Regions from separate parts of the Methylobacterium nigriterrae genome, predicted to be linked through region 2. Evidence: riboswitches for the same ligand, from Rfam matches in the RefSeq annotation. Region 2 holds a riboswitch; the other holds the start of a gene.
The links. A riboswitch is a leader RNA that binds a small molecule or an ion and turns the genes downstream of it on or off. The one in region 2 is predicted to bind cobalamin.
Positions count from the first base shown of each region.

Region 1: it holds a riboswitch for cobalamin, as region 2 does, so the genes downstream of both, WDW90_RS25805 (TonB-dependent receptor plug domain-containing protein) here and WDW90_RS05375 (CbtB domain-containing protein) in region 2, are expected to answer to the same signal.

Region 1 is NZ_JBAWTG010000075.1:16,851-22,474, reverse strand. It holds partial or broken gene WDW90_RS25820 (Crp/Fnr family transcriptional regulator) at 1-274, shown strand, start outside; gene WDW90_RS25815 (winged helix-turn-helix transcriptional regulator) at 398-778, opposite strand; gene WDW90_RS25810 (FMN-dependent NADH-azoreductase) at 867-1,484, shown strand; cobalamin riboswitch at 1,652-1,850, shown strand; partial or broken gene WDW90_RS25805 (TonB-dependent receptor plug domain-containing protein) at 2,010-3,122, shown strand; gene WDW90_RS25800 (DUF6074 family protein) at 4,206-4,460, opposite strand; gene WDW90_RS25795 (hypothetical protein) at 4,457-4,648, opposite strand; gene WDW90_RS25790 (hypothetical protein) at 4,645-4,845, opposite strand; gene WDW90_RS25785 (DNA-binding protein) at 4,842-5,090, opposite strand; gene WDW90_RS25780 (hypothetical protein) at 5,107-5,624, opposite strand, start outside.
Region 2 is NZ_JBAWTG010000005.1:85,489-91,272, reverse strand. It holds gene cobN (cobaltochelatase subunit CobN) at 1-904, opposite strand, end outside; gene cobW (cobalamin biosynthesis protein CobW) at 916-1,950, opposite strand; gene WDW90_RS05385 (DUF1636 family protein) at 1,950-2,363, opposite strand; gene WDW90_RS05380 (CbtA family protein) at 2,356-3,135, opposite strand; gene WDW90_RS05375 (CbtB domain-containing protein) at 3,164-3,346, opposite strand; cobalamin riboswitch at 3,382-3,574, opposite strand; gene cobU (bifunctional adenosylcobinamide kinase/adenosylcobinamide-phosphate guanylyltransferase) at 3,840-4,370, shown strand; gene cobO (cob(I)yrinic acid a,c-diamide adenosyltransferase) at 4,407-5,018, shown strand; gene WDW90_RS05360 (cobyric acid synthase) at 5,290-5,784, shown strand, end outside.

The DNA.
Region 1 (5,624 bases), on a different contig from region 2:
TGAGCCGTTCATCCGGCTGCGCGCGGTCGGGCTGGTCGAGCATAACAGCTGCAGCTTGCCACTGACGCAGGCGGATCTGGCCGACGCGACAGGCCTGTCGAACGTGCACGTCAACCGCGTGCTACAGGAATTACGCAGCTCCGGCCTCATCCTGCTGAAGGACCGCCGCCTCACGATCCCGGAGATGTCCGCGCTCCAGGTGGTGTCGCTGTTCAACCCGAACTACCTGCACCTTGACCACGAGGGTCGCTACTTCGACGCAGACCAGGGTTGAGCGGTCCCGCCCCTGCATCGGTTCCGTAACGCCCAACCTGCGAGCGGCGCCCCGCCCCTGCTCAGGTCCGATAGAGCAAGCCCTACTGGAACGCCTCAGCGGTCACCCACACCGCGCCCAGGTTCAAGATCTATCCTCTTGAGCATCGTAGCGGGCCTGCGCCGCATTGATCTGCACCATGTGCTGGAAGGCCCATGTCCCGAGCGCCTGCACCGGCTCTGCCAACGAGTGGCCCATCTCCGTCAATTCGTAGTCCACTCGCGGTGGGATCGATGGTGTCACCGTCCGGCTCACGAGGCCGTCCCGCTCAAGGTTGCGCAGTGTCAACGTCAGCATCCGCTGCGAGATGCCATCAACACCGCGCTTCAACTCGCTGAAGCGGCAAGAACGTCCGCGTAGAATCATGATGATAAGTACACTCCACTTGTCGCCGACGCGCGATAGCACCTGCGATACTTTCATGCACTCAGGCGTATGGCGATTTATAGGGCCGGTTACTTCCATGTGACCGTGGTATCATTCCTGTGCCGTCTTGCGACGCTTGGGGAAGCCCATATCATGAAGCGGTCACAAAGGGGAACCGAGTTCTGATATGAAACTGCTGCACATCGACACGAGCATCCTCGGCGCCGGCTCGGTCTCGCGCGAGCTCTCCGCCCTGATCGTCCAAAGGATCACGAAGGGTACCGAAGCCGAGGTGACCTACCGCGACCTTGCTTCCGAGGATCTACCGCATCTCACGCCGGCGACACTGCCGAGCGCTCATCCCCTCTCCGCCGTGGCGGGGCCGCTTGATGCTGCTGCGCAGGCCGCCCGCGACGTGAGCGACCGGATGTTGGAGGAGTTCATTGCCGCCGACACGGTGGTCGTCGGCGCCCCGATGTACAACTTCACCATCCCGTCGCAGCTCAAGGCGTGGCTCGACCGTCTGGCGGTACCCGGCAAGACCTTCCGCTACGGTGCGAACGGACCAGAGGGTTTGGCCAGTGGCAAGCGTGTAATCGTGGCCCTGGCTCGCGGCGGCTTCTACGGCCCGGAGACCGCAGCCGTTTCGGCTGAGCATGCCGAGAGCTACCTGCGGACGATTTTCGCCTTCATGGGCATCCCCGATCCCGAGTTCGTCTTGGCCGAGGGCCTTGCGGCAGGCGAGCACAACAAGGTCCAGGCACTCACATCAGCCCGCGCCGCAGTCCAGCAACTCGCGGCCTAATCGTGGCGGATGTCGACAGGTGGATCCATAGCGAGCGCGTTCCGCAAAACCCAATGCGCGAGTGGCGCTGGTAGGCTGCGTGCCAGCAGGGCATGGTCCGCGATGTCACCATCATGGCACACACGGCACGGGACAATGCAGGCGGCGTTGACCGTGATTATCGCGGCTGTAAGGGTTGGAATGACGGTTCCCCTTGGGGATCAAAAGGGAACGCGGTGAGGGTTTGATCCTGAATCCGCGGCTGCCCCCGCAACTGTGAGCGGCGAGCCTTCCGCCACCTGTGTCACTGGATGGGCCTCATCCGGGAAGACGGTGAGAGGGCAGCGACCCGCGAGCCAGGAGACCTGCCGTCAGCCGTGGTCACACGCGGAACATGCTGGGCGGGGTGCCCTGGCAGGTGTCGGGATGGCGCAACCCTTGCGAAAGGATCGACCTCGTTCGCGGTGACGTGCCACTGCCGTTGCCCGAGGCCTACCTCCCGTGTCCCCATTCCGCTCTTCGCCCGCGCAGAGAAGCCTTGTCGCCATGGCGTGCGCCGGCTCCGTCTCGCTCACCCCGTTGCCAGTCCTAGCGCAACCTGCGGCCTCAGAAGCGACGCTCGCCGAGATCTCCGTTGCGGCTGATGCCCTAGCGCTCCCCGCCACGGGGCCTGTCGCCAGCCCGGGCTATGTCGGCGGCGTGACCGGCATCGGCGGCAGTCTCCGCCCCGTGGAAGCCGCCAGCGCCGGCGTGATCACGGGCGCCCAGGTCAACAACCGGCCCGTCACCCGCCCGGGCGAGGTGCTGGAAGCGGTGCCGGGTCTCATCGTCACCCAGCATTCGGGCGAAGGCAAAGCCAACCAGTTCTTCCTGCGCGGCTTCAACCTCGACCACGGCACCGACATCGCCATCCACGTCGACGGCATGCCGGTCAACATGCGCACGAACGCCCACGCCCAGGGCTACGCCGACATCAACTTCCTGATCCCCGAACTCGTCGGCGCGGTCGAGTTCCACAAAGGGCCTTACTTCGTGCGCGACGGCGACTTCGCCGCCGCGGGCTCGGTGCGGATCGACTATCTCGACACGGTCGAGCGGAACGTCGCGCTCACCTCGATCGGCTCCTTCGGCTACAAGCGCGCGCTCTCGATCGCCTCGGCGCCGCTGGGCGAGGGCCACCTGCTCGTGGCCGGTGAGGCGCAGGTCTATGACGGGCCCTGGGCAGTGCCCGACCGCTTGGGCAAGCTCAACGGCGTTGTCCGCTACAGCCAGGGCACGGCCACCGACGGCTTCGCGCTCACCGGCATGGCCTACTGGGCCAAGTGGAACGCGACGAACCAGATCGCGGAGCGCGCGGTCTCGGACGGCCTGATCGGCCGCTTCGGCACGCTGAACCCGAGCGATGGCGGCGATACTGGTCGCTTCTCCTTGTCGGGGCGCTGGAGCCAGACGGACGAGACCGGGATCACCCGGGCGAACGCCTACGTGATCCGCTATGGGATGAACCTGTTCAACGACTTCACCTACTTCCTCACCGATCCGGTGAACGGCGACCAGTTCCACCAGCTCGACCAGCGTGTGCTCGGCGGCGGCGAGGTCAGCCATGTCTTCCAAAGCGATCTGTTCGGCCTGCCGATGGAGAATGAGATCGGCGTGCAGAAGGCATTGCACAGTTAGCGGTTTGCCGGTGCTCCAGCCTCACGGATCAGTTAGGGGTGACTTGCGTGCCCCCTTTCGGCGGGCTCCCGCTGCCTCCTGATGCGCGCGGATGCTGGTGCCCTCGAGGAACGTCATCCCGAGTTGCACGCCCCATTCCTGTGCCAGCCGCGACAGCTGTTTCTAGACATCCAGACGCGCGAGAGCGGATTAAGGTCTGAGCCGCACGCGACCGCGACGCGCGATGAGCGGGATGCCCGCAACGGCTCACGCGCTCGGCCACGAACTGCCAGAGCACCGCTGCGCACCCTGACGAAACAGCTGCAGTAACCGCGGTCTGCCGCGCGGTCTGGATATCGGAAGCCGGACACGTTGCGCTGTTCGCTGGCCCGCTTACCCCGAAGATATAGATAGAAGTAACGCTAGCGTCACTGGACACAGAAGTGTCGCCCGCGTCACTGGCGGCAGTGACGGTAGCGTCACTGGTGTCAGTATCGCTAGCGTCACTAGGCAAAACCTTTCACCGGACAACAACCACTCTCTTAATCGGAGGCATTTCTTTCGGCTTTCGCGGAGCATGGCGCTCATTTATCGACCGCTTTGCAGCCTCACCGACCCGACGAGCTTCCTCTAAGCTCTCAAAGCGTCGCCACTTGCTGCAAGGGGATTCGCCAGTGGCTGTGGGCAGCCAAGCAAGCCGGAACAGCGTTGCTCGGCCCCTAAAACCTCCCCACCCGCGCTCACCTATCTTAGCCACTTTCACCAGTCCGATTGCGTCAACCTCTGCTATTGCGCTGGCGATCGACCCGCGTCGGATCCCAAAGTGCTCGAAATTGTCGTAGGTGACCGGCAGAGCGCCGTTGCGCGTTCCAGCATGGGCCATGTGCTCCACGCACACACGGTCAATCAGCAGTCTCGCATTCTGGCTTGCTGCCCGCCACGCAAAGCTCTCAAGGATCTCCTTTGTGAGCCAGACGAAAGGCTGGCCAGCGGGCGGATGGTTTTGCTTGCGGAAGCGGGGGTCCCGAAAGGTCTTTGTCGAACGTCCGGTGGCGTCGATGCCTCGGCAAGTGCGCGAGTTCTCGGTCACGCAGCACCTCCGGGTGCCAACAGGAACCGCCAGCGAGCGGCCCGGATGTTGTTCTCAATTGTCCGGAGTTCGGCATCCACCATCACCGGCGCAACGCCTCGGCGCACCAAGGTCTCGTGCTGAATGGTGAGCTGTCGTTGAAGATGCCCCTCTGCCTTCCGCGTGGTTGAGGCCCCCGCCATAATCCCGGCGTGGCGGAGGATGAAGCCGCGATCTCGCGAGCGCGGGAAGGGGAGGACGAGGGCGGTCATGATGCGCTATCTACCTCCCACCGGCATTTCGGGGCGTGTTCGACACTTTCTTCAAACGATCTGCCCCGAATACGATCAATGTGGCATGGCTTGATAAGTGGCCCATGCGGCTGCCAATCCTTCTCGGCATTAATCAACCGCCCCGCGACGCTTGCAAGGTCAGAGGCTTCCGGCAGGTTGGCGGTCATGCTCCCCTCCCGTTCGCCGCCGAACGGGCGCTGAGGGCGATCTGGGCCGCTTTGCGGTCGGTAAAGGTGCCGACGCACGATCCATCGCTGTCGTAGGCATAGACAGCGCCTCCAGAGCTTCGGATGAAACCGATGAGCACGCGACCGTCGTAAACCGTGAGGTCGCCGCGAGCGGTGCCAAGACGAGGGCTCGTCATGCTGCGCGCTCCTGCTTCTCGATCCAAGCCATAATGGTGGAGCGTCTAGCGTGAACCCGCCCACCGAGCTTGAAGTGGGGCAAGTCTCCTTTCGCGAGAGCATGATAGATCCGCCGGACGTTCGTTTCACGCTGGCCTGCCTCCTCGCCGTAGATGGCGATAGAGATACCTTCGGCGCCGATGATTACATCATCAGGCAAGCCGCTCCCGTCCGCGCTCAAGGAGCGCGCTACAGTTTCGGTCATTCGAATCTTCCTCGGCTTATTCGAAAAGCTTAGAGACAGCCCTCAACGTCTTGGTAGTTATTATTTTCGATATTTGCTGGTCTACCTCACAATCTTCATTGTGCACCCCTCCGAAATATCCTCTTATCAGCTCTCGATTTCCTGATGGCAGCGGACCCGATTCGGAAAGCCGTTGTTCAACGGCTCTAACCCATATCTCAGCCGCGACAACGGGCCGCTTGAACGTGACACCTACTTGAACTTTTGAATAAATATCGTTCGCAGCATCTACCCCCAACGACCTCGCAATCTCTTTCTCGAAATCTGAAATTCCGTCTCGGCCAATGATGGACATCGAGCTCATCATCATTCCTAAAGCCGCGCCAAATTGCCTGCCTTTAGAACAAATCTCCGTTAGAAAGCTATAATGCGGCAGACATATTTGCCGCGAGTGACATACACTACGCCCAAATGGCTCGATTATTTCACCGGCCTCTTTGGCTAGCATGGAGCCGTTCACAGCAATCAGAAGATTTACTGCATCGTCTAGATCCA
Region 2 (5,784 bases):
CGGACGCCTCCCAGGCCGCGCGCGGGCCGCCGACCGTGAAGGCCTGGATGACCGGGCAGTCGGCGCGGTCGAGCACGAAGCCCGCATCCTCCCGCGCCGAGAAGGCGGTGGCGGCCACGATCACGTCGGGGCGCCGCCGGTCGAGGGCCTCGCGCAGGACCGCCAGCGCCTCCGGGTCCTTCAGGCTCGACACCGCGAGGATCAGCGGGCCGAGGCCGCGCGCCCGCAGCGCCTCGGCGAGCGCCGCGACCGGGCCGCCATCGCCCGCGAGCACGGCCGAGCGGTAGACGAGGAGGAGGGCGAGCGGCGCGCCCGCATCGCCCGCCGCCGCGAGCGCGGTCTCGAGCGCGGCCGGCCCGCAGCCGGGGCACCAGGGGAAGGCGCGCGGCAGCGGCACCGGCGGCTCGACCGCGGCGGGGCACCCGATCTCGGCCGCGAGCCGGCCGAGCATGCGGCGCAGGTTGTCCGGGCCGCCGGCGCGGAAATAGGCATCGATCTCGCTCGCGAGCGCGGGCTGCGTCGAGAAGGCGGCAAGCCGCGGGTCCGGCCGGTCGTCGCCCGGCAGCACCACGAGGGCGACGCCGTTCCGGCGCGACACCGCGTGCGCCCGCTCGATGCCGTAGCGCCAGTAGTCGAGCCCGCCGAGGCAGCGGATCACCGCGATCTTCGCCCGTGCGATGACGCCGTCCACGTAGAGGTCCACCGACATCGGGTGGCGCAGCCGCGCGAGCTTGGCGAGCCGCAGGCTGGGCCGGCCGGGGCCCAGCGCGCCCTGCGCCTCCGCGAGGCCGGCGAGGTCCGAATCGGTGAAGGACAGGACGACGATGTCGCCCGGCGCCTGCCCGAGATCGACCGCCGCCTCGCCCTCGTCGAGGGAGACCGTGTCGACGCGCAGGAGGTGCATGGCGTCCTATATCATCCCGCCAGCGCCGCCGCGACGGCGTTCCGGTCGAAGCCCTTGAGGCCGATCACCACGAGGCGGCCGTCGCGGGCCTCGCCCGGCCGCCAGGGCCGGTCGAAATGGTGGGCGACGCGCCGGCCCACGCCCTGCACCACGAGCCGCATCGGCTTGCCCTCGACCTCGGCGAAGCCCTTGATGCGCAGCACGCCCGCGGTCTCGGCCGCCCGCTCGACCCGCGCCGCGAGGTCGGCCGCCGCGACGGCCGGGCGGACCGGCAGGGCGACCGTCTCGAAATCGTCGTGGTCGTGGTCCTCGCCCTCGCCGTGGTGCGAGGGGCGGGCGTCGAGGTCGTCCTCGGCCGCCGCGCCGAGCCCGAGCAGCACGCGCGGGTCGATCGCGCCGTGGGCGGTCTCCACCACCTTCACGGCGCGGGGAAGCTGGCGCTCCACCTCGGCCCGCACCCCGGCGCGCGCGTCCGCGTCGAGGAGGTCGGACTTGTTGAGCACCACGAGGTCGGCGCAGAGGAGCTGGTCCTCGAACACTTCTTCCAGCGGGTTGTCGTGGTCGACGCTGGCATCCGCGGCACGCTGGGCGGCGAGCGCTGCCGGGTCCTCGGCGAAGAGGCCGGCGGCGACCGCCGGGCCGTCCACCACCGCGACGACGCCGTCGACCGTGACGCGCGAGCGGATCGCCGGCCACTGGAAGGCCTGGACGAGGGGCTTCGGCAGGGCAAGGCCCGAGGTCTCGATCAGGATGTGCTCGGGCGGCTCGGCGCGACCGAGCAGCGTGTTCAGCGCCGGCACGAAATCGTCCGCCACCGTGCAGCAGATGCAGCCGTTCGGCAGCTCCACGATCGCGTCCTCGCCGCAGCCCTCGACCCCGCAGGCGGCCAGGAACGAGCCGTCGAAGCCGACATCGCCGAACTCGTTGACGAGGATCGCGAGGCGCCGCCCCCGCGCCTGCTCCAGCAGGTGGCGCACCAGCGTCGTCTTGCCGGCCCCGAGGAAGCCCGTGACGATGGTGCACGGGATCTTCTGGACGATGCTCATCACTCAGCGGCCTCAGGCAGGGTCCCGTCCGCCTGGGACGGGAACGGGGGGATGCGGGCGACCACGCCGCGCTTGAAGATCTCGGGCCGCGCCCGCCAGGGCACGATGCCGTCCGGCGTGCCGGCATAGAGGCCGAGCCCGGCGAGCAGGGTCTCGGCGGCGCTCTCCGGGTCGAGGTCGCCGTAGACGTAGGTCCAGCGGCCCGCCGAGGCGACCGCGACCGTGCAGGGCCGCTTGCAGACCGAGAGGCACTCCACCGGCTCGATCCGCAGGCCCGGCACCGGCGCCGCGCCGAGGCGGGCGTCCAGCGCCGCCCTGAGCCGCGCGCCGGCCCGGATCTCCGAGGTGTCGCCCTCGGCCCGGCAGGTGGTGCAGACATAGAGCACCACGTCCTCGGGTGCGGCCTCAGGCACGGGCGGGCGCCGGGGCGGTGCGGCCGAAGACCTGCCAGGCCCAGCCGAAGGCGAGCCCGATCACGGCCCAGAACACGAAGCTGACGGCGAGCGAGCGGGCGGCGAACTGCGCGGCGAGCCCCGCCGGCAGGGCGGAGGGCGAGACGCCGACCTCCGGCGCGCCGGCGAGATGCGGGGCGACGATCAGCACGAGGCCCCCGACGATCGCGATGCCGGCGCGCCGGATCGCGATGAGGTAGAGGCCCATGGCGGTCGCCGCCGCGGTCATCAGCCACCAGGCCTGTCGGGCGGCGAGCGGGGCCGCCTCGCTGCCGGGCAGTTCCGGCGGCAGGCCGAGCGCCGGGGCGAGCGCCGCCGCGGCGAAGCCCGCCACCGCGAAGGCGAGCGCCCGCTCGGGCGTGGGCTCGCGCCGGCAGGCCAGCATCGCCGCCCCGAGGAGCAGCGCGTAGCCGACCCCGCCGATCAGGGTCGCGAGCCCCGTGAAGGCCATGCGGGGCAGGCCGGGGCCCGGCTGCCAGGCGGGCGCGGCGCCGGACCCGCCATGCGCAGGGCCGTCCTCGCCGTGACCGTGCGCGAGCACGATCGGCAGGCCGGGCGCGACGCGCGCCGCGTGGGTCCAAGGCGCGACGCGTGCCGCGTGGGTCTCGGCCTGCGCCTCGTAGCGCTCGGCCGCGATGATGAGCGGCGAGGTCAGGCCGAGTTGCAGGCCCGTCGCGACGACGGCCGCGAGGAAGCCGGCGACGAGGGCCGCCGACAGGAGCCGGATGATCATGGAGGCGTGGAGCCTGCGCGCCGGGCGGTCAGTGGCAGGGAAAGTTCTGCGTGTGCCGGAAATCGTGCGCGGCGTTGTGGAGCGCCGAGGCGGGCGCGAAGCCGGCCAGGAAGACGAGGCCGATGCCGAGAAGCGCGGCGATCACGACGGCCGAGAGGCCCTCGTTCGCGCGGGCCGTGCTGGTACCAAGGGTCTGAACGGTCGTCGACATCGTCAATCTCCGGCCGCCCCGCCGGCGGCGTTCGAGGAATCGTCCCGCGGACGGCAGGTCTCCTGGCTCGCGGGTCCTCGCGCCTGCCGCCTTCCCGGCACGCGCCGGTGGCCGTCTGGCAGGAGCTGACCGCTCACAGTTGCGGGGGCAGCCGCGGCATCGAGGCGAACCTCCCACCGCATTCCCTTTTCACCCCGTCGCCGGGGCACCGTCCGGAGCGACTTCTATCCTGTCACGGCGGCGCGCACAACGCGGAGGATTCGCGATTCGCCCAGATCTCTCGTCCGGGCAGGCAAGGGCAGATCTCGGGCCGGCCCGAGATCTGCGGGGGAGGAGGGCCGCGTCGCAAAGCGTGGGATCAGGGGATCGCCTCGCGCCGTGCGACCGTGCAGGCCCGTCCGGGAGACGGCGGCCTCGCTTCCCGCAACCCGGCGCGATCGGCGCCCCGGCCGCCGCTTTGACCGGCCGCGTCCCTTGGGGCAAAGGAGCCCGCATGCGGCAGGCCCCACCCCGGATGACCCTGGTGCTCGGCGGCGCGCGCTCGGGCAAGAGCGCCTATGCGGAGGCCCTGATCGAGGCGCACGCCGCGCCCTGGCTCTACCTCGCGACCGCCCGGGCCTGGGACGAGGAGATGCGCGCCCGCATCGCGCTCCACCGGGAGCGCCGCCCGGAGGGCTGGGTCACCCGCGACGTGCCGGTCGATCTCGCCGCCGCCCTGCGGGACTGGCGCGGTCCCGTCCTGGTCGACTGCCTGACGCTCTGGCTCACCAACCTGATGCTCGCCGAGACCGACCTTCCGGCCGCCGCCGAGGCGCTCGCCGCCGCCTGCGCGGCGGCGCCCGGCCCCCTGGTGCTCGTCGCCAACGAGGTCGGCCTCGGCATCGTGCCCGAGAACGCGCTCGCGCGCCGCTTCCGCGACGAGGCCGGGCGCCTGCACCAGCGCCTCGCCGCGCAGGCGGACAGGGTGGTGCTCACCGTGGCGGGGCTGCCCCTCGTCGTGAAACCGGCCGGAGGAACCCCATGAACGCCCGGAGGAGCCCATGACCGCCCGGAGGAGCCCATGACCCCGAGCCCGGACGACGAGGCCCGCCACCGCGAGAAGATGGCGCGGCGCAAGGCGGTGCAGGATGCCGAGGTCGCCGCCAAGACGATCGAGAAGGGCCTTCTCATCGTCAACACGGGCCCCGGCAAGGGCAAGACGACGGCCGCGCTCGGCCTCGCGCTGCGGGCGCTCGGGCGCGGCCACCGCGTCGGCGTCGTGCAGTTCATCAAGGGCGGCTGGGACACGGGCGAGCGCCACGCCCTTGCGGCGTTCGGGGAGCGCGTCGCCTGGCACACGATGGGCGAGGGCTTCACTTGGGAGACGCAGGACCGGGCGCGCGACATCGCGGCCTGCCGGGCGGCCTGGGTCAAGGCCGAGGAGCTGATGGCCGACAGGACGGTCGGGCTTCTCGTCCTCGACGAGCTGAACATCGCGCTGCGCTACGACTATCTCGACCTCGACGCCGTGCTGGCCGCGCTTGGCGCCCGCCGCCCCGGCCTCCACGTCGTCGTCACGGGCCGCAACGCGAAGCCCGCCCTGATCGAGGCCGCCGACCTCGTCACCGAGATGGGCAACGTCAAGCACCACTTCTCGGCCGGCGTGAAGGCGCAGGCGGGGATCGAGTTCTGATGGGTGCCGGCGAGCCGGCCCGCAGCCGGCCGGCCCCGGGGATCGCCGGGTCCGGACCGGGCGCGGATCCACCTCTCCCGTGCGGGAGAGGTCGAGTCCGCGAGAGCGGACCGGGTGAGGGATCAGGTCTTTCCGGACAAGTCGCACCCCTCACCCCGACCCTCTCCCGCACGGGAGAGGGGGCGCGTCGCGCTCCGTCCGGCACATTCGGACCCACGTCGCTCCGGTCGGTCGGGGCCCGCCCCCGCCTGGCCGGCCCGGGACCCGTCCCATGACCCGCGCCCTGATGATCCAGGGCACCGGCTCCGACGTCGGCAAGTCGCTGATCGTGGCCGGGCTCGCCCGGGCCTTCGCGCGGCGGGGCCTCCGGGTGCGCCCGTTCAAGCCGCAGAACATGTCGAACAACGCGGCCGTCACCCCGGATGGCGGCGAGATCGGGCGGGCGCAGGCGCTGCAGGCGCGGGCGGCGGGCGTCGCGCCCTCGATCCACATGAACCCTGTGCTGCTGAAGCCCCAGAGCGAGGTCGGTTCCCAGGTCGTGGTGCAGGGCCGCATGGTCGCGACCGTGACGGCGCGCGACTACCAGGCCTGGAAGCCGCGCCTGCTCGAGGCGGTGCTCCAGAGCTTCGCGCAGCTCGGGCGGGAGGCCGACCTCGTCCTCGTCGAGGGGGCGGGCTCGGCCTCCGAGGTCAACCTGCGCCGGGGCGACATCGCCAATATGGGCTTCGCCCGCGCGGCGGGCACGCCCGTGGTGCTCCTCGGCGAC